DNA from 3 places in the Dorea sp. Marseille-P4042 genome. Region 3 is predicted to be linked to each of the others. Evidence: predicted binding sites of a transcription regulator. Region 3 holds the regulator's gene; each other region holds the start of a gene.
The links. Region 3 encodes Rex, which represses fermentation and respiration genes when NADH is low (regulators of the CRP and FNR family bind a similar motif). Its sites were predicted from a motif close to ATTGTTAANTANTTAACAAT; they were not measured.

Region 1 (7,344 bases), on a different contig from region 3:
TTCTTGCAAGAGCTCCATTTATGATTATCTTATCATGGATCATGACACTGCTCCTCAATAAGACAATTTCACTCTTATTCCTGATTGTAATCCCGCTTCTTGGAGGAACACTGATCTACATTGCCAAAAAAGCGCACCCACATTTTATCAAAGTATTCGATGAATACGATGTACTGAACAACTCAGTCCAGGAAAATGTGAATGCTTCCCGTGTAGTGAAAGCATTCGTCCGCGAGAATTATGAAATTGACAAGTTCCACGACATTTCCAAATATGTATACAACCTTTTCACAAAAGCTGAAAAAATTGTTGCCTGGAACTCACCGGTCATGCAGTTTACCATGTACTCAGTCGTTCTGATCATGGTTCTGATCGGAGGCAAGAGCATCATTGCCGGCACTATGGAGACAGGCGAACTTACAAGTGTCATCGTTTACGCACTACAGATTATCGGATCTCTGATGATGGTTACATTTGTATTCGTTATGATCATGATCGCGGAGGCATCTTCTGACCGTATCACTGAAGTCATGAATGAAATTCCGGAAATGCAAGATCAGCCTGATGCAGTGACAGAAGTTCCAAACGGAGACATTGTATTCGACCATGTAGACTTCAGCTACGCAGGTGAAGGCGGAAATTTATCTCTGAAAAACGTTAATCTTCATATTGAGTCCGGACAGACTATCGGTATCATCGGTGGAACCGGAAGTGCAAAATCTTCCCTTGTCCAGCTCATCCCAAGACTTTACGATGTCACAAAAGGACGTGTCAAAGTCGGCGGCATTGATGTTCGTGATTATAGCCTGGAATCCCTGCGTGACCAGGTATCCATGGTTCTTCAGAAAAATGTACTGTTCTCTGGAACCATTTATGAAAACATCCGCTGGGGTGATGAAACTGCAAGCGATGAAGAAGTCAAACGTGTATGTAAGCTTGCGCAGGCTGACGGATTCGTTCAGGAGTTCCCGAACGGTTACAATACAAAAATCGTCCAGGGAGGTAACAATGTATCCGGTGGGCAGAAGCAGCGTCTGTGTATCGCAAGGGCGCTCCTTAAGAAACCAAAGATCCTAATTCTGGATGACTCTACCAGTGCAGTAGATACAAAGACGGATGCCCTGATCCGGAAAGCATTCCGCGAGGAAATTCCGAACACCACCAAGATCATCATTGCACAGCGCGTTTCTTCTATCGAAGATGCTGACCAGATCATCGTTCTGGATGGTGGACAGATCATGGGAATTGGAACATCTGAAGAATTATTAAAGACAAATGAAATTTACCGGGAAGTATATGAATCACAGGTAAAAGGAGGTGGCGATCATGAGTAATTCCAATAAGAAATATGAAGATATGACAGAACATAAAAAAAATAACAGACCTGAAAAGAAACCAAAAATGGATGCCACAACAATCGCCACCGGAAAACGGCTTCTGAAATATGTAATGGACAGCTACAAATATCAATTTATCCTTGTGTTCATCTGCATCCTGCTGAGTGCAGTTGCTTCTATCTCGGTATCTCTGTCTCTGAAATATCTGCTGGATGATTTCATCATTCCGCTGATTGGACAAAAAAGTCCAAACTACACCGAGCTTTACCAGGCACTGATGGTTCTCGGAACTATTTTCCTGATCGGAGTAATTGCAACATTTACCTATACAAGAATGATGGTATACATTGGACAGGGCGTGTTAAAAAAAGTGCGCGACGATATGTTTGAGCACATGCAGACACTGCCAATCCGCTACTTTGACCAGAACACGAACGGATCTATCATGAGCCTTTACACGAACGATACTGATACATTAAGACAGATGATCAGCCAGGCTATCCCACAGGCACTGATGTCATTTTTCACTATCGTCGTAACATTTATCTCCATGCTCGTGCTAAGCCCGCTTCTTACCGTCCTTGCAGTACTCATCATCGGGGTTCTGATCTCTGCAACAAAGGCTATCGGCGCAAACAGTGGAAAATATTTCATCCGTCAGCAGATGGCGCTGGCAGATGTGACTGGATTTATTGAAGAGCGTATGAACGGGCAGCGTGTCATCAAAGTCTTCAATCACGAAGAAATTTCAGAAAAAGAGTTCGACGAACTAAATGACGCATTGTTCGAGTGCGCTGCAAATGCAAACAAATATGCAAATATGATGGGACCGGTCATCGGAAACATCGGGAACCTCCAGTTCGTACTGACTGCAGTTCTCGGCGGACTGCTTTCAGTTACTGGTGTGGGCGGTATTACCATCGGTGTCATCGCTTCTTACCTGCAGTTTACAAAGAGCTTTACCCAGCCATTCATGCAGGTTGCACAGCAGTTCAATTCCATCGTCATGGCACTTGCAGGAGCAGAACGTATCTTTAAGCTCATTGACGAAGAACCGGAACAGGATACCGGTTCTGTCACACTGGTCAATGCAAAAAAAGATGAGAATGGAGCGATTACTGAATGCACAGAACGTACCGGTATGTGGGCATGGAAAAAGCCTGCTGACGAAAATGGTGCTGTGACTTATACTGAACTGACCGGAGATGTAAGATTCAAAGATGTAACATTTGGATACGATGAAGACAAAATTATTCTTCATGATATCAGCCTCTTTGCCAAACCTGGCCAGAAGCTGGCATTCGTAGGATCTACGGGCGCCGGTAAGACAACGATCACCAACCTGATCAATCGTTTCTACGACATTCAAAGCGGTGAAATCCTTTATGACGGCATCGACATTACAAAAATCAGAAAAGATGACTTGCGCCGTTCCCTCGGAATCGTTCTTCAGGATACACATTTGTTCACCGGAACGATCAAAGACAATATCCGTTACGGTAAACTGAATGCCACTGACGAAGAAATCTACCATGCTGCAAAACTTGCTCACGCGGACCAGTTCATCCAGATGCTGCCAAATGGTTACGATACATTACTAAGCGGTGACGGTGAGGAATTGTCCCAGGGACAAAGACAACTTCTGTCTATTGCAAGAGCCGCTGTTGCCGATCCACCGGTACTGATTCTGGACGAGGCAACATCAAGTATTGATACCCGTACCGAGAGTATCGTACAGAAAGGTATGGACAATCTGATGAAGGAGCGTACCGTATTTGTTATCGCACACAGACTGTCCACAATTCGCAACAGTAACGCAATTATCGTCCTGGATCACGGTCGGATCATCGAACGCGGTGATCACGATGACCTGATTCAGCAAAAAGGAACCTATTATCAGCTTTATACCGGAAAATTGGAACTTTCCTAGGAAAAAATTGGTAATTTTGCACCGGAGGAATTTGTTAAAAATTTATTGATTTTGGAAATTAATAATGTATAATTAAATATGAATGGGGGAAATGTTCCAGCTATCGACCATTTCCCTTATTACATTTAAGAAAAGAGGTTTGGTTTAAGATGGCAGAAATCAATTTAAGCAAGTATGGTATTACTGGAACTACAGAAATCGTGTATAACCCTTCCTACGAGTTATTATTTGAGGAGGAGACAAACCCTGAACTTGAAGGTTACGAAAAAGGACAGGTCAGTGAACTCGGTGCAGTAAATGTAATGACAGGCATCTATACAGGACGTTCTCCTAAAGACAAATTTATCGTTATGGACGAAAATTCAAAAGACACAGTATGGTGGACATCTGATGAGTACAAGAATGACAATCATCCAGCTTCTGAAGAGACATGGAACGCTGTAAAGGATCTTGCGATCAAAGAACTCTCCAACAAAAAGCTTTATGTTGTAGATGCATTCTGCGGTGCTAACAAAGATACCCGTATGGCAATTCGTTTTATCGTAGAAGTAGCTTGGCAGGCTCATTTCGTTACAAATATGTTCATTCAGCCAACTGAAGAGGAACTTAAAGATTTCGAGCCAGATTTCGTTGTATATAATGCTTCTAAAGCTAAAGTTGAAAACTACAAAGAGTTAGGCTTAAATTCAGAGACAGCTGTATTATTCAACATCACAAGCAAAGAGCAGGTTATCGTAAACACATGGTATGGCGGAGAGATGAAAAAAGGACTGTTCTCTATGATGAATTACTTCCTTCCACTGAAGGGCATCGCTGCTATGCACTGCTCAGCTAACACAGATAAGAATGGTGAGAACACAGCAATCTTCTTCGGACTTTCCGGAACAGGTAAGACAACACTTTCCACAGACCCGAAACGTCTTCTGATTGGTGACGATGAGCACGGTTGGGATGACAACGGAGTATTCAACTTCGAGGGTGGATGCTACGCTAAGGTTATCAACCTTGATAAAGAGTCTGAGCCGGATATCTACAATGCAATTAAGCGCAATGCTCTTCTTGAGAACGTAACACTTGACGCTGAAGGAAAGATTGATTTTGCTGATAAGAGCGTAACAGAGAACACTCGTGTTTCTTACCCGATTCAGCATATCGAGAACATTGTACGCCCGATTTCTTCTGCACCTGCAGCTAAAAACGTCATCTTCCTGTCAGCAGACGCATTCGGCGTACTTCCTCCAGTATCTGTACTGACACCAGAGCAGACACAGTACTACTTCCTGTCAGGATTTACAGCAAAACTTGCCGGAACAGAGCGTGGAATCACAGAGCCTACACCTACATTCTCAGCTTGCTTCGGACAGGCATTCTTAGAGCTGCATCCTACAAAATATGCAGAAGAGCTTGTTAAGAAGATGGAGAAGAGTGGAGCAAAGGCTTACCTTGTAAATACAGGATGGAATGGAACAGGAAAACGTATCTCCATCAAAGATACTCGTGGTATCATCGATGCAATCCTGAATGGAGATATCAAGAGCGCTCCAACTAAGACGATTCCTTTCTTCAACTTTGAAGTTCCTACGGAACTTACAGGTGTTGATACAGGAATCCTTGATCCTCGTGATACTTACGCTGACGCTTCCGAGTGGGAAGAGAAAGCAAAAGATCTTGCCGGAAGATTCATCAAGAACTTCGCAAAATACGAAGGAAACGAAGCTGGAAAAGCACTCGTATCCGCTGGACCACAGTTATAAAAATTATAAAGACAATACAATACAAAGCTCCCGGGTTTTTACATCAACCCGGGAGCTTTTTCATTGTAAAATCTATTACTTAGTCCGTTTCAGTTTTGCAATTGACTTCTTCATGCACCACAGGCAGGTCGGAACACTGTAACAGCATGCTGCAATCCATGCTGCCTGATCCGCAAAACAGATTGCTGTAATAGATGTGATTATTTACACATCTTGAATATATTGACAACATCTTCCTTTGTAAGTGGTTTAAAAGCATCTTTCAATCCACCGATTCGTACAGCTTTCTCTGCCATAACTTCAAAATTCGTTTCATCAATTCCAATCTCTGAAAATGTACTTTTCAGTCCCAGTGTCTGATATAAAAATTCTGCCGTCAATTTAATACTTTTCTTTGCCACCTGCATCGGCTCCATGGATGGGTCCAAACCAAATACATTACAGCCAAACTGATAATATCTGGATACCGTAGTATCATCCAGACAATATTCCATCCAGCGCGGAGTCAAAATAGCCAGTCCCAGCCCATGCGTAATGTCATAGATTGCCGATAATTCATGCTCCATCGGATGGCAGCTCCATGCCTGGCATTTTCCACCGTCTATAAATCCATTGATTGCCCAGGATGATGCCCACATCAGATTTGCTCTTGCTTCATAGTCTTCTGGATTCTTCATCGCAACTGGTGCATATTTTATAATTGTCTTAATCAGACCTTCCATAACTGTATCCAGCATATAAAGATCTTTTTCCATGTTAAAATAAACTTCAAATATATGACTTAACATATCTGCAGATCCACAGGCTGTCTGATATGAACTCACGCTATAAGTGAGCGTTGGATCCAGGAAAGATACCTTCGGCTGCATAACATCGAATCCCATTCCAATCTTATCTTTTGTCTTTGGATTGCTGATCACACCTCCGTTATCCATCTCTGAGCCAGTCGCTGCCAATGTCAGAATATCGACAATTGGAAGACATTTTTTTACATCTACTTTACCTTCCAAAATATCCCATGCATCTCCATCATGAAATGTTGCAGCTCCAATAAATTTTGTACAATCAATTACGGAACCGCCTCCTACTGCAAGCAGAACATCTATCTTTTCTTTCTTACAGATTTCTGCTCCTGCATTTACAGAAGAAACTCTTGGATTTGGTTCAATTCCGGATAACTCAAATAACTCTAATCCAGCTTTTTTAATTTCTGCTACAACTTTGTCATATAATCCGGATTTCTTAATAGAACCGCCTCCATAAGTCATCAATACCCTTGTTCCGAATTTTTTCAATTCTTCCCCAAGATGTCCCAGTTGATTTTCTCCAAAATACACTTTCGTAGAAATATTGTACACAAACTGATTCATTTTATAATTCCTCCTTTGGTATTCATTTTGCATATTGTTTTTTCAATTTTTTTTGCTACGCACGATCTGTGCACGCATTCCCATGTTCGTGAATTCCTGGAAAAGTTTCACGGCCTCTTCCTCGGTAATTCCATCTTTTGCTGAAAATGGAGTCTGGGACAACTGTTTTTTCCTGCTGAATCCATATTTCCGTGCTAACTGCACAAAATCACTTCTCTGACCAAAATAATCAACTACACGCCCAAGTACAATAACCTGTCTAGACGGAAATTTCGGAATGGTACATTCTTCTGGCATCGGCAGTATCTTATATTCTGCCTGATAATAGTCTAATGCAGTCTCAAAATATCCCGTACATTCCTCATCCAGATTCTCATACAATACAACCGGGACATTTGATACAATCTGGTCTGCATCTTCTTTCGGAATCGCTGTCATAATCTGAAGATATTTTGAGATTTCAATATTGTGATTGTTGCAATTTAAAAGCTGTATCTGATATGTCTTCATAGATTTCCTCTCGTATATTACTATTTATAATATGTATCTCATCTCATGCCATTCTTCATCGCCCCATACAGAAGCAGAGATACCTTCGTCTTTGTAGCCCATTTTTTTATACATTTCCACTTTCTGTTCAAGGCATGTCAGTTTCAGCATCTTACGTCCGTTTGCCTGCTCACGCTTTACGTACTGGTTCATGATTTCTCTTGCAAGACCCTGCCTGCGGTATTCTGGCCGGACATCCAGCCCCAGAATGAAAATATTCTTTCCTTCCGAATTATGTACGGTAATATCTGTGAAAAACTCATCACGAAATGCTTCTTCATCTGTTGCCAGTCCATTTAAAAAGCCTGCGATCGTTCCAGTCTCTTTGTCTACTGCAACAAGAAAAAGCTCCGGTGCATGTTCCACTCTTTCAAACATATCTTTTTTAGAACATACCTCATGTG
Region 2 (7,344 bases), 150 kb from region 3:
ACTGAACATGCCAACTTGGAGGAAACTTAAGAACAACTGCAAATAGATCATGCTTCTTTTCTCCTTTTTAAAAGAGCCCTTACCACACCAAATATAATACATGTCAGAATAATATATATTACATTCACATTCATGAAACATGCCGCAACAAATGCTCCAGCCATTATCAGAAGTGACATTTTGTCACCGCCTTTTGCTATACCATTTCCCATTTCGTAAGTCACACAGGCAATGACTGCAGCCACACCTGCCTGCATGCCTTCCAGCATCTGACTGATCAGCCAGTTATCACGAAATGCCTGATAACACATTGCAAGAATTGTGATAATCACGAATGGCGGAATAATTGCTCCTATAACCGCTACAAATGCTCCTATAAGCCCCGCCAGTTTATATCCCACCACAATCGCTCCATTAACTGCGATTGCTCCCGGTGCCGATTGTGCAATTGCCACAAGATCTAACATCTCATCATTTTCAATCCAGTGATATTCGTCCACGAATTTTTTCTTTAACAGGGAAACAATCACATATCCTCCACCGAAAGTAAATGTGCTCAGATATAAAGTTGAAATAAATAAATGAAATAGCATCTTTTTCTTATCTTCCACTATTTTCCCTTTCATAAATCAGTTATCCGACTGTTATAATATTCTTACAGACTCCAGTCTTCGAATCTCATTATCCGTCAGTTCCCATTGAAGATTTCTGCAGTTTTCTTCTACTCTGGCACGGCTCTGCGCCCCAATGATGCAACTGGATACAAATCTCTTCTGAATCACCCATTTCTCTGCGATCTGAGCCAAGGAAACATTTCTCTCTTCTGCAATCTGATCCATGATTGTTAACAGTTCCATTGCTTTTGAAAACAATGGTTCTTTAAAATATGGGTAAAATCGATTTCTGCTGTCAGTCTGCTCAAAGGTTCTAAGTTTTCGGTAATTTCCAGTCAGAATTCCGCCACCTAAAGTTCCATAAGTCATAATTCCAAGCCCTTGTTCATAAGCCCAGCGAATCAACTTCTCGTCTTTTCGGTCTGCCAGTGAATACTGTGGCTGAAAAGCTTCGATTTTGCAATATTTCTGGACCTCTTCAATCTGTTCTTTTGAAAAATTAGAAACTCCTGCATGCAGAATTTTTCCTTCTTTTTTCAACGTACTCACCGCATCTATTGTCTCTTCCAGTTCAACATCCGGATCCGGCCAGTGTACCAGATAAATATCAATATAGTCTGTCTTTAGATTTTTCAGCGACTCGTCGCACTGCTTTAAAATACTCTCTTTTGAACCACAGCGAAGATATTTTCCATCTACGAATTTATTTCCACATTTTGTAGAAATGACCACCTCCCTGCGCTTTTTAAGCTTATTCAAAGTCTCACCAACATAACATTCTGCTTTTCCTGCATTGTAAGCCGGTGCCGTATCTATAAAATTAATACCACACTCCAGCGCTGCCTTAATTGCGTCCATTCGCGACTCATCCGAATAACTGTCCCAGCCGGCACCTCCGATACCCCATGTTCCAAGACATAGCTTCGAAACCCTCAAGCCTGTTTTTCCAAACTCCTGATACTGCATATCTGTCACATTCCTTTCTGTCTGCTACGTTATCATTTATCATCTGTTTTGTTACTGCCTTTTATTATTCTACCAAATTACTTTCCATACGTCAAAACCGTCAGGAAACATATCCTGACGGTCATACTTTTTACTTTGTGTATTTATAAAATCCTTCTCCTGTGCAGACGCCTTTCTTGCCTGCATCGATTTTTTCTTTCAAGCGTTTTGCAATCTTTCCCGGTGTTGTCTCCGGATCTTTTGCCACCGGATCCATACAAACGATATTGTACGCAGTCTCCAGTCCCACAATATCAAGAATACGGAATGGACCAAGTGGAGCTCCGGTAGCAAGACTCCATGTCAGATCAATTGTCTCCGGATCAGCCACATCATTTGCATAAAGTGCTTCTCCGGCATTTAAAAACGGAACTAACAGAGAGTTCAGAATATATCCCGGCTGTTCTTTATGTAATTTCAATGGAATCATACCAATCTGTCCGGCAAACTCTACAACCTCATCGTAATATTTTCCTTCTGTACCGGCATGCCCCATAATCTCAGCCGTGTTATTTTTCCAGATTTCATTTGCAAAATGCAGTGCAAGATATTTTTCCGGTCTTCCTGTGTACTGAGCAAATGCACTCGGTACCATAGTTGATGAATTTGTCACAATAACTGTCTTTTCCGGAAGAAGCGGCGCCATCTGCTGATAGAATGCAATCTTTGCTTTCGGATCTTCTGATAAAGATTCAATCACAAGGTCTGCATCTGCCATTGCTTTCGCCATATCAAGTTCATATATAAGACTTTCAAATGCCTGGTCAGCCTGCGCTTTTAATTCCTCTACTTTTTCTACTGTCAGATTCTCAAAATCATCAACCAGACCTCTCGGATACAGCTTTGTTCCTGTTCCGATCAAAGCTTTTGTCGCCTCCAGATCTTTTAAATATGTCTCATGCCATCTTGCAAATTTCGGCTTTGCACGTTCAATGGAGCCTTCACTTCGAAGCCATACCGTCACATCAAATCCTTTGTATGCAACCTGGTAAGCGATCTGGCTCCCCAGCACACCACCGCCTACAACTACAACCTTTTTAAACGCCATAATTTTGTCCTCCTTGTTATAAAATTGACCAACTGTCATCTAATATTTGAGCAATTATATAATAGTAAGGTAAATATTTCAATATCTTTCGACAACTCAAAATACTACAAAATCAAAAAATTGTATTAAAGTTCACACTTATAAACGTAAAGAGAAGCCTAGCATACGCTAAGCTCCTCTCATTATTCCATTATTATTTCTGCTTTTCTGGCGGTTTCTTAGAATTTACCAGCCTTTGCTGCTTCCTCTACGGAAACTGCTACTGCAACAGTCATACCAACCATCGGGTTGTTACCTGCTCCGATGAGACCCATCATCTCTACGTGAGCCGGTACAGAAGATGATCCTGCAAACTGCGCATCTGAGTGCATACGTCCAAGTGTATCTGTCATACCATAAGATGCTGGACCTGCAGCCATGTTATCTGGATGAAGTGTACGTCCTGTACCACCACCAGATGCTACTGAGAAGTATTTTTTACCTTTCTCAACACACTCTTTTTTGTACGTTCCTGCTACTGGATGCTGGAAACGTGTCGGGTTTGTAGAGTTACCTGTGATAGATACATCTACACCCTCTTTCCACATGATTGCAACACCTTCACGCACATCATTTGCTCCATAGCAGTTTACTTTGGAACGAAGTCCGTCAGAATAAGAGATTCTCTGAACCTCTTTCAGCTCTCCTGTATAGTAGTCATATTCTGTCTGAACATATGTAAATCCATTGATACGGGAGATAATCTTAGCTGCGTCTTTTCCAAGTCCGTTCAAGATAACACGAAGTGGTTTTTTACGAACTTTGTTTGCTTTTTCAGCGATACCGATCGCACCCTCTGCTGCTGCAAATGATTCATGTCCTGCGAGGAAACAGAAGCAGTCTGTATCCTCTTCCAAAAGCATCTTTCCAAGGTTACCATGTCCAAGACCAACTTTTCTCTGATCTGCTACAGATCCTGGAATACAGAAAGACTGAAGTCCTTCACCGATTGCTGCTGCTGCTTCTGCTGCTGTCTTACAGCCTTTTTTGATTGCAATTGCAGCACCTACTGTGTAAGCCCAGCATGCATTCTCAAAACAGATTGGCTGAATGCTCTTAATCTGATTGTATACATCAAGTCCGGCATCTTTTGTAATCTTCTGTGCTTCCTCGATTGAAGCGATTCCATATCCTGCCAGCACTTCATTGATTTTATCAATTCTTCTTTCATATGATTCAAATAAAGCCATTTTAAAAAGTCCTCCTACTCTTTTCTTGGGTCAATAATCTTTGCTGCGTCTTCAACACGACCATACTGTCCTTTTGCCTTTTCCCATGCATCATTCGGTGTATCGCCTTTTTTGATGAAGTCTGTAAGTTTTCCAAGATTTACGAACTGGTATCCGATGATCTCGCCTGCTTCATCGAGTGCGATACCTGTTACATAACCCTCTGCCATCTCAAGATAACGAGGTCCTTTTGCTAATGTTCCGTACATTGTTCCTACCTGAGAGCGGAGTCCTTTTCCAAGGTCCTCAAGTCCTGCTCCGATAGCAAGTCCGTCTTCAGAAAATGCGCTCTGAGTTCTTCCATATACAATCTGTAAGAATAACTCACGCATTGCTGTATTGATTGCATCACAGACAAGGTCTGTATTCAATGCCTCTAAAATAGTTTTTCCTGGAAGGATTTCTGAAGCCATAGCAGCTGAATGTGTCATTCCGGAGCAGCCGATTGTCTCAACCAATGCCTCCTGGATAATTCCATCTTTCACATTCAGTGTCAGCTTACAAGCACCCTGCTGAGGAGCACACCAGCCAATGCCGTGTGTAAAACCGGAAATATCTTTGATCTCCTTAGCCTGAACCCATTTTGCCTCTTCCGGAATCGGAGCTGGTCCGTGATTAGCGCCCTGCGCTACCGGACACATCATTTCTACTTCTTGTGAATAAATCATTTTAAAACTCCTTTCAACTATGTGTGTTTTATAAATAGTGTTTGTTATAAGTTTAACACCATATCCTTTTTTATTCTCTCATAAATAACATTTTTCGTCAATTGGCACTACGCTACATTTTTAAATTGTTTGGACCGCTTTTTATAGTCATTCTACTTAAGAATTTCCATTGCCATAGGCACATAACATTTTCCATGTATCATCTGCATCTCATCGATTGGTTTCATGCCCATGTGGATATATTTTTTCACCGCCTCTGGAGCAGCATCAACGGTCATAATAGTCTTATGCAGTTCTTCCTTACAATACCTTTTCGCATAGTCAAAAAGTAACCTTCCAGCACCTTTTCCCTGGCAGGATCTGCGCACATAATAATTACAAATGTGTCCCCGCCTCTGAAGGGATATAGTTCCTTCCAGTTCTTCTTGTTCAAATACACCGAACATCAGAAGTTCGCCGCTATCACAGAGCTGGTCGATATTCTCCTGTTTTAAATATTCGCGAAATGTATCAATCCCTTCCTGCTCATACACCTCGGCCACATCCATGCAAAAAACGCTCCAGATAATATCCAGAGCGTATTTCCTTTCCTGTTTTTCCAGTTCACGTACGATCATTACATACCTCCATGTGTCAGCACCTGCACATTCTTTGCAATATAGTCGATCAGTGATACAACTGTCAGGATCAGTGAAAGCCAGATCAGAACTGTGCCAACGATATCGAACGCACCTCCAAGATCTGCAATCAATACAATGATCATGAACATCTGGGATACTGTCTTAAATTTGCCCCAGTAACTTGCTGCGATGACAATTCCATTATCTGCAGCCACAAGGCGGAATCCGCTAATAATAAACTCACGGGCAATGATGATGATGACGAACCATGCCTGTAATTTTCCTAACGGAATCATACAGATCATAGCAGAACACACAAGCAGCTTATCTGCTAAAGGATCCATGAACTTTCCAAAGTTTGTCACAAGATTTCTTGCGCGGGCGATCTTACCATCCAGCATATCTGTCAGACTGGCAACACAGAACAAAACTAACGCGATCCATTTATTTGCCGGTCCTCCCACATCCGTCAACATAAAAAATACAAAAAACGGAACCATGATAACTCGTAATACTGTCAGTTTATTTGGTAAATTCATTATATCAGCTCTCCTATCAAATCATATTCCAGTGCACCTGTCACGCGGACTCTTGCAAAATCTCCACTCATCAATTCTTCGTCTGTATTGATAAAGATCAAGCCATCCACATTCGGTGCATCTTTATAAGTTCTTCCTACATATGCATTTTCATCTGCAACTTTTCCTTCAATCATAACGAGAACTTCACGTCCGACCATATCTTCTGCCAGATCAAATGCGATTTCCTGCTGAAGTTCCATCAATTCTGCCTGACGGTCTTCCTTGACTTCTTCCGGAATCTGCTCTGTCATAGTTGCAGCTGGGGTATCTTCCTCCGGTGAGTAAGTAAAAACTCCAAGTCTGTCAAATTCCATCTCATCTACGAAATCCTTCAGCTCTTCATGCTGTTCTTGTGTCTCACCCGGAAATCCTGTGATCAATGTGGTACGAAGAGAAATATCCGGGATCTCTTTTCGAAGCTTTTCAATAATCTCTACAAGCTGAGCTTTTGAAGTTCTTCTTCCCATTCTTTTTAGCACTGCATCACTTGCATGTTGAATCGGAAGATCCAGATAGTGACAGACTTTATTTTCTTCTTTAATCGTCTGAATCAGTTCATCGTAAATCTCCTCCGGATAACAATAAAGAATTCGGATCCACTGGATTTTGGATATTTTACAAAGCTCGCGGAGCAATTTATGCAAAGATTTCTCTCCATATAAATCCTTTCCGTATACGGTCGTTTCCTGTGCAACAAGAATCAATTCTTTTACTCCCTGATCAGCCAGGTCTTTCGCTTCTGCCAGCAGCTTCTCCATCGGAACACTGCGGTAATTACCACGAAGTTTTGGGATGATACAGTAAGTACAATGCTTGTCGCAGCCTTCGGCAATTTTCATGTATGCATAATGCCCGCCTGTTGTTACAAGTCTCTTTTCTTTTACATCTGGAAGTGCATCCACATCTTCCAGAACAACATGTCCATTTCCCGCAAGAGCCTCTTCCACCGCTTCTACGATATGATCATAAGAAGTAGTGCCAAGTACTGCATCAACTTCCGGTATCTCGTCAATAATCTCCTGCTGATAGCGCTGTGCCAGGCACCCGGTCACGATCAGAGCTTTCAGCTTCCCTTCTTTTTTGTACTCTGCCATCTCAAGAATGGTCTGAATGCTTTCCTCCTTTGCATCATGAATAAAACAGCAGGTATTAACAACAATAATATCTGCGTCTTCTTCTGAATCTACGATCTGATATCCCTTTTTATCCAAAAGCCCAAGCATGACCTCTGAATCCACCAGGTTCTTATCGCAGCCGAGGGATATAAATAAAATATTCATATAGTTCTCCTTGTATGTCTTATTTAAAAAGCAGATACCAGACGGTATCTGCCTCAGGCACACGGCACACCGTGTAGTAATCTCTCTATTCGTTATCTTCAGACTCTTCTACTGCTTCTGCGTCTTCCTCTGAATCCTCTTCCTGAATATTCAAGAAATCTTCCTCTGCATTCTCCTCTGCCTGCTTTGCTTCCAGTTCCACAAGTTTTGCAGCCTCTTCTTCAGCAAGTATAGTGATCTTTCCCTGATTCATCTCGCTG
Region 3 (7,344 bases):
ACGGTAAATTCCATCATGTTCTATATGAAGCATCCAACAGCCGGATTATGGAACATACGTTATCGGATTTTCACAAATATGTAAAGATGGCACGTATGTTGTCTGTAGGCGCAAAAAACCGGGCTGAGAAGTCCATCGAGGAGCACAAGGCAATTTTGGAAGCAATCAAAAAAGGAGATGCTGATGAAGCGGAAAGACTTGCAAATCTGCACATCATGCATGTAATGGAAAATCTTCATATCGAAATTGAAGATTAATGTTTCAAATTAAAAGAATCATATAAGTAAAGTTTATATAGTGGCAGGAGGACAAAAACATGGCGAAAATTAAAATGACAACACCAATTGTAGAGATGGACGGAGATGAGATGACAAGGATTCTCTGGAAGATGATCAAAGAACATCTTCTGAATCCATTTATTGAGCTAAATACAGATTATTATGATCTTGGACTTGAACATCGTAATGAGACGAATGATCAGGTTACATTTGATTCCGCAGAAGCAACAAAGAAGTACAAAGTAGCAGTAAAATGTGCAACAATTACACCGAATGCTGCGCGTATGCCAGAGTATAATCTGAAGGAAATGTGGAAAAGCCCGAATGGTACCATCCGTGCAATTTTGGATGGAACTGTATTCCGTGCACCGATCGTTGTAAAAGGAATCGAGCCATGCGTTAAAAATTGGAAAAAGCCAATTACCATTGCAAGACATGCTTATGGTGATGTATATAAAAATACAGAAATCAAGGTTCCTGGACCTGGAAAGGTAGAGCTTGTGTATACAGGAGATGATGGAACACAGATCAAAGAACTTGTCCACAAATATGACGGACCAGGGATTGCTCAGGGAATCCATAACCTCTGTGGTTCTATCGAGAGCTTTGCCAGAAGCTGCTTCAATTACGCATTAGACACAAAGCAGGATCTCTGGTTCGCAACAAAAGATACAATTTCTAAGAAATATGACCACACATTCAAAGACATTTTCCAGGAAATCTTTGATGCAGAATATAAAGAAAAATTCGATGAAGCCGGTATCGAATATTTCTACACATTGATTGATGATGCTGTAGCGCGTGTTATGAAATCTGAAGGAGGCTACATCTGGGCATGCAAGAACTATGATGGAGATGTTATGAGCGATATGATTTCTTCTGCATTTGGTTCTCTTGCCATGATGACATCCGTGCTTGTATCACCGGAAGGATATTACGAGTATGAAGCTGCTCACGGTACAGTACAGCGTCATTATTACAAGCATTTAAAAGGTGAAGAAACTTCTACGAACTCTGTTGCAACAATCTTTGCATGGAGCGGAGCTCTTCGTAAACGTGGTGAACTGGATCAAAATCAGGAGCTGATGGATTTTGCAGATAAATTAGAGAAGGCAACGATTGATACAATTGAGGAAGGAAAGATGACAAAAGATCTGGCTCTTATCACAACACTTCCGAATCCAACAGTGTTAAACAGTGAAGACTTTATTAAAGCGATTGCTGAAAAGTTAGTATAGAAAGAGTTGAAATGCATGGAATACTGGGATATTTATGATAAAAACAAACAGCTGACCGGGCGAAAAATGAAGCGCAATGACTGGTGCCTGAAAGAGGGTGAGTATCACTTGACAGTGTTAGGTGTGATCCGCCGTCCAGATGGAAAATATCTGATTACCCGCCGCGTTCTGACAAAGGCATGGGCACCAGGCTGGTGGGAAGTTTCCGGAGGCGCTGCACAGGCAGGCGAAAGCTCCGAGGAAGCGGTACGTCGTGAGGTACTGGAAGAAACAGGATTGGATGTAAATGGCTGTGTGGGCGGTTATATGTTTACCTATCACAGAGAAAATCCTGGAGAAGGCGACAATTATTTTGTAGATGTTTATCGTTTTGAAAAGGATTTTAAAGAAGAAGACCTGCATCTTCAGACAGAAGAGACTGCAGGATATAAGATTGCAACAGCTGATGAGATCAAGGCTCTGGCTGACAAAGGAATCTTCCTGCATTATGATAGTATCAAACGTGTTTTTGAAGAGTAGAAAAATGAGCTGGCTTATTCGGCCAGCTCTTCCCATTTTTCATATAAAGTTTCAAGTTCAGTGTCAATTTCTGCACGTTCTTTCGCAAGTTCCTGACATTTTACTGAATTCGTATAAACTTCCTCCTGCGACATCAGAATATCAATTTCAGCACTTCTATCTTCCAGAACACCGATTCGTTCTTCTGTCTTTTTGAATTCATTAGCGCGTTTCCGTTCTTTTGCCTGAGCTTCTTTTTGTTCCTGCCAGCTTAACTTTGAATCAGAGGCCAAGTCAAAAGCTGCAGAAGAGGAATTATTTTCTAAGCGAGACGTATTGGAGTATGCGGCTGTCAGTTCTTCTTTTTTCTCAAGATAATAATCATAATTTCCAATATAATTTACAAACGTATGATTAACAAGATCCATGATACGTGTTGCAGTCTGATTGATAAAGTAACGGTCGTGTGAAACATAAAGAACCGTTCCTGTGTATTTATTCAGTGCATGTTCCAGAATCTCTTTTGATGTAATATCCAAATGGTTGGTCGGCTCATCGAGAATCAGGAAGTTCGCTTCAGAAAGCATCAGCTTTGCAAGGGACACGCGTCCACGTTCGCCACCGCTTAAGTCACCAATAAGTTTAAATACATCATCTCCGGTAAATAAAAATGCTGCCAGCACTTTACGGATCTGCGTGTTATTAAGATTAGGATAGTCATCGGAAATCTCCTGGAAAATAGTTTTTTCCATATGCAGAACGTGATGTTCCTGATCGTAGTAACCAATCTTTACATTAGAACCGAGACGGAAACTTCCAGAATCAGCTTTGAGTACCTGATTTAAAATCTTAAGGATTGTTGTTTTTCCGGTTCCATTGTCTCCAATGATCGCGACATGTTCCCCTCGCTTGATTTCGAAGCTGATATTTTCAAATAAAATCTGTGGTGGAAATGCTTTGCTTAAATGCTCGACAATTAAGACATCATTACCGCTGACACAGGAAGGTTCCAGTGTTAAGTGCATATCTGTATGCAGTTCCATCGGTTTTTCAACCGGGGTCATCTTATCCAGCATCTTTTCACGGCTTTCTGCACGCTTAATGGATTTTTCACGGTTGAAGGAGCGAAGCTTTTCAATGACCGCTTCCTGATGCTTAATTTCCTGCTGCTGATTCAGATACTCTTTCATTCTGGCTTCGCGGAGCATTTCCTTTTTCTTGGCGTAATCTGTATAATTGCCCATGAAAGTGGTAAGCTTGCCCAGTTCGATCTCGACGACTTTTGTTACAACCCGGTTCAGAAAATACCGGTCATGAGAGACAATCAGTACTGCACCAGGATAATTCAGAAGATAAGTTTCCAGCCATGAGATGGAATTTAAATCCAAATGGTTGGTGGGCTCGTCCAAAAGCAGAATATCCGGCTTTGTGAGGAGCAGTTTTCCGAGAGAGACACGGGTTTTCTGACCTCCGGATAAAGTCGCGACCGGTTTTGCGAATTCTTCTTCTGTAAATCCAAGTCCTTTTAAAACACCAGTAATCTCACTTTCGCAGGCGTATCCATTTTCACGTTCGAATGCTGCTGTGAGCCGCTGGTATGTATTCATACGTTCTTCCAGACGTTCGCCGCTTAAATGCTTCATTTCCTGTTCAATCTCACGAATCTGCCGCTCCATGTCGAGAATATCGGCTTTTGCAGTGCGTACCTCTTGATAGATCGTATGGTCATTATTCATATCCTGATGCTGTGCCAGATATCCCATCGTCTTGCCGCGTGTCAGAACAACATTGCCGCCGTCCGCCTGTATCTCACCAACGATCATCTTAAGAAGTGTTGTCTTTCCAGCACCGTTCGGTCCTACGAGAGCTGCTTTTTCGTGGTCTTCTATATGAAAGGAGCCGCCGGAGACAATTACTTCTTCTCCAAAGGCTTTTTTGATATTGTGACATGCAAGTATCATCCTATCCTCCTTGATAAAAATCCTGTGACTTTGAGAAATAAAGATGCCGCAGGGCTGCGACCGGCGCTGCGACCGCATAATTTTGGCATCATCTTATACTATTATAACGAAAATACTACAAAAAACAACTAAAAAGTTTGACATTATACTAACGATTGCCTATAATAATGAGTAGAAATTTTTGAAGGAAGGAGGTGCGGATCATGCAAAACAGGGGAATTTCACAGGCAGTTATCCGTAGATTACCCAGATATTATAGATACCTTGGGGAGCTGATCGAGCAGGGAGTAGAACGAATCTCTTCCAATGAGCTTAGTAAAAGAATGAAAGTAACAGCTTCCCAGATTCGTCAGGATCTTAATAATTTTGGTGGATTCGGGCAACAGGGGTATGGCTATAATGTAAAATATCTGTACTCAGAAATCGGAAAAATTCTTGGATTGGAACAGGATCATAATATTATTATTATTGGTGCTGGTAATTTGGGGCGTGCACTTGCGAACTATGCATCATTTGAAAAGCGGGGATTTATCTTAAAAGGATTGTTTGATATCAATCCGGAGCTTGACGGGCAGGAAGTTCGTGGTGTTCCAATTCATATGATGGACGAGCTTCCGAAATTTGTAGATGAGAACAGTATCGATATTGCAGCATTGACGATTCCAAAGGATGAGTCAATCAAAGTCGCAAAATTTCTGGCAGATCACAATGTTCACGGAATATGGAATTTTGCACATACAGATCTGAATCTCCCGGAAAGTGTGATTGTTGAGAATGTACATTTATCCGAGAGTCTGATGAGGCTGTCATATAATATATGCCGCTACAAGGAAGAACATAATTAAGGAGATAACGTGTAAAGACAGGTTTGTTCAGATAGCATCCTGGCTTTGCACGTTTCTTTCTATCAGGAGGAATCAAAACTATGAGATATTTGCCAGATGCTAAACAGATGAAAACGGCAGATTCATTTACGATAAATGAACTTAAAATCCCGTCCCTGGAACTTATGGAACGGGCTGCCAGAGCATGTGTAGATCACATTAAAGACTGGAAAATTAATTTAAATAAAATATGTGTCCTCTGTGGTTCTGGAAATAATGGCGGGGACGGCTTTGCGATTGCCAGAATGTTTGCATGGGAAGGGTGTGACGTAACAGCAGTTCTGGTCGGAAACAGAGATCACTGCACACCAGAGACTGCCTATCAGATAGAACAGTTGAAAAATACAGGAGCACAGTTTAAGGAGCAGTTTGAGCAAGAAGCATTTGAAAGTGAACCGTATACTTTAATTATCGATGCAATTTTTGGAGTTGGACTTTGCCGGGAGGTTGGAGGCAGATATGTGCAGATTATAGAGTGTGTGAATCAGTCTGATGCAGTCCGTATGTCCGTGGATATTCCTTCCGGAATTTGCGCAACTACAGGAAATGTATTAGGAACTGCAGTGCGTGCAGACTATACTGTGACAATTCAGGAGACGAAAGTTGGTCTTGTACTTGATCCGGGAAGAAGTTATGCAGGAATCTGTGTATCCGAGGATATCGGAATTGTATCACTTCCACTGGAAAGAGATGAGGAAACAGTTTGTACACTGGAGGGAAGTGATTATGCAGCACTTCTTCCGAAACGAAATGCGGACTCTAATAAAGGAACTTACGGAAAGCTTCTTATGATCACCGGAAGCAAAGGTATGTCAGGTGCTGCATATCTTGGCGCACTTGCAGCTTACAGGACAGGTACCGGGCTGGTGCAGATCTATACTGCTAAAGAGAATCGCGTGATCTTACAGAGTCAGATTCCGGAAGCGATCATTACAACTTATGAAAAATATGATGTCAATGAACTACATCGCTTGATTGACTGGGCAGATGTCGTAGCTATAGGTTCCGGACTTGGAACAAAGAAGACTGCAAGGAAGATTTTAAAAGAAACGATTGCATATACAAAGAAACCTTGTGTCATAGATGCAGACGGACTCAATATTTTGTCTGAACATATGGATTATCTGTGTGGTGCAGATTGTGAACATTTTATCTTTACACCGCACATGAAAGAATTTGAACGGATCAGCGGTTTGAAGATTGCTGAAGTAAAAAAAGATCGTATTGCAGCACTTCGTACATTTGTTAAAGAATATGACGTTACCTGTGTACTGAAGGATTCCAGAACAACCATTGTAAAGCCGAGAGAGCGGGTAGCGGTAAATCTATCCGGCTGTGCGGCTATGGCAAAAGCCGGATCCGGGGATGTGCTGGCAGGCATTATCGCATCGTATCTCGCACAGGGACTTTCTGAATGGGAAGCAGCGCTTCTCGGTGTTTATATTCACGGAAGAGCTGGTGAGATTATAGAGAAGGAACAAGGCGCATACAGTCTTCTCGCAAGGGAACTTGCACAAAAGGCAGGAACAGCCATGACGATACAGGAGGAAAACTAGATTATGAAACAATACAGCAGAGTATGTGAACGAGTGGATCTGGATGCAATTTTTTATAATTTCCAGATGATGAAAGCAAATATCAAAGATGGGGTACAGATGATTGCAGTTATCAAAACAGATGGATACGGACATGGTGCAGTCCAGATTGCCCGGTTACTGGAACCGGTAGACTATATCTGGGGCTACGCGGTTGCAACACTGGATGAAGCTGTCGTCTTGAGAAAAAATGAAATAAAAAAACCAATTCTTGTGCTTGGATGCATTTTCCCGGATCAGTGGGAAGCAATGATTGAAAATGAAGTCCGGATGACCACTTACACAGTAGAAATGGCGAAAGGAGTTTCGAATCTTGCGGTCAAAATGGGAAAAGATGCATATATTCATATTAAGCTGGATACCGGAATGTCAAGACTTGGTTTCCAGATTCATGAAGACAGTGTAGATGCAATTGAAGAAATTTCAAAAATGCCGGGACTTAAATTAGAAGGAATGTTCACACATTTTGCAAAAGCAGATGAAACAGACAAGGCATATACAGATGTTCAGATTGGAAAATACAACTATATGCGTGATGAACTTAAAAAGCGAGGTGTCACATTTCCGATTTACCACTGCTCAAATAGTGCCGGTATCATTGATATTAAGAAAGCGAACATGGATCTGGTACGTGCCGGAATATCCATTTATGGATTGTATCCTTCCGAGGAGGTAGAAAAAAAGAATGTTCCGTTAAGACCGGCCATGGAACTGATCAGTCATGTCTCTTATGTAAAGACAGTTCCGGAAGGAACTCCGGTCAGCTATGGCGGAACCTATGTGACAGAAAAAGAGACTTCTCTTGCGACCATTCCGGTCGGCTACGGAGATGGATATCCCAGAAGTCTTTCTAACAAAGGTTATGTACTGATCCATGGCAAAAAAGCACC

Region 1: the regulator Rex is predicted to act here: its motif matches at 3,298-3,317, upstream of pckA (phosphoenolpyruvate carboxykinase (ATP)).
Region 2: the regulator Rex is predicted to act here: its motif matches at 4,644-4,663, upstream of C7E02_RS03040 (iron-sulfur cluster assembly scaffold protein).

Annotation. Positions count from the first base shown of each region.
Region 1 covers NZ_OLMI01000003.1:280,998-288,341, forward strand. Annotated here, with positions in the region: gene C7E02_RS14770 (ABC transporter ATP-binding protein) at 1-1,334, shown strand, start outside; gene C7E02_RS14775 (ABC transporter ATP-binding protein) at 1,402-3,267, shown strand; gene pckA (phosphoenolpyruvate carboxykinase (ATP)) at 3,417-5,021, shown strand; gene C7E02_RS14785 (iron-containing alcohol dehydrogenase) at 5,222-6,391, opposite strand; gene C7E02_RS14790 (hypothetical protein) at 6,434-6,901, opposite strand; gene C7E02_RS14795 (GNAT family N-acetyltransferase) at 6,926-7,344, opposite strand, start outside.
Region 2 covers NZ_OLMI01000001.1:584,762-592,105, forward strand. Annotated here, with positions in the region: gene C7E02_RS03015 (chromate transporter) at 1-51, opposite strand, end outside; gene C7E02_RS03020 (chromate transporter) at 48-626, opposite strand; gene C7E02_RS03025 (aldo/keto reductase) at 645-1,580, opposite strand; gene C7E02_RS03030 (3-hydroxyacyl-CoA dehydrogenase) at 1,711-2,667, opposite strand; gene C7E02_RS03035 (GGGtGRT protein) at 2,886-3,896, opposite strand; gene C7E02_RS03040 (iron-sulfur cluster assembly scaffold protein) at 3,911-4,603, opposite strand; gene C7E02_RS03045 (GNAT family N-acetyltransferase) at 4,756-5,220, opposite strand; gene pgsA (CDP-diacylglycerol--glycerol-3-phosphate 3-phosphatidyltransferase) at 5,220-5,762, opposite strand; gene rimO (30S ribosomal protein S12 methylthiotransferase RimO) at 5,762-7,084, opposite strand; gene rpoZ (DNA-directed RNA polymerase subunit omega) at 7,170-7,344, opposite strand, start outside.
Region 3 covers NZ_OLMI01000001.1:436,449-443,792, reverse strand. Annotated here, with positions in the region: gene C7E02_RS02345 (GntR family transcriptional regulator) at 1-257, shown strand, start outside; gene C7E02_RS02340 (NADP-dependent isocitrate dehydrogenase) at 317-1,516, shown strand; gene C7E02_RS02335 (NUDIX hydrolase) at 1,532-2,035, shown strand; gene C7E02_RS02330 (ABC-F family ATP-binding cassette domain-containing protein) at 2,050-3,975, opposite strand; gene C7E02_RS02325 (redox-sensing transcriptional repressor Rex) at 4,179-4,820, shown strand; gene C7E02_RS02320 (NAD(P)H-hydrate dehydratase) at 4,901-6,415, shown strand; gene alr (alanine racemase) at 6,419-7,344, shown strand, end outside.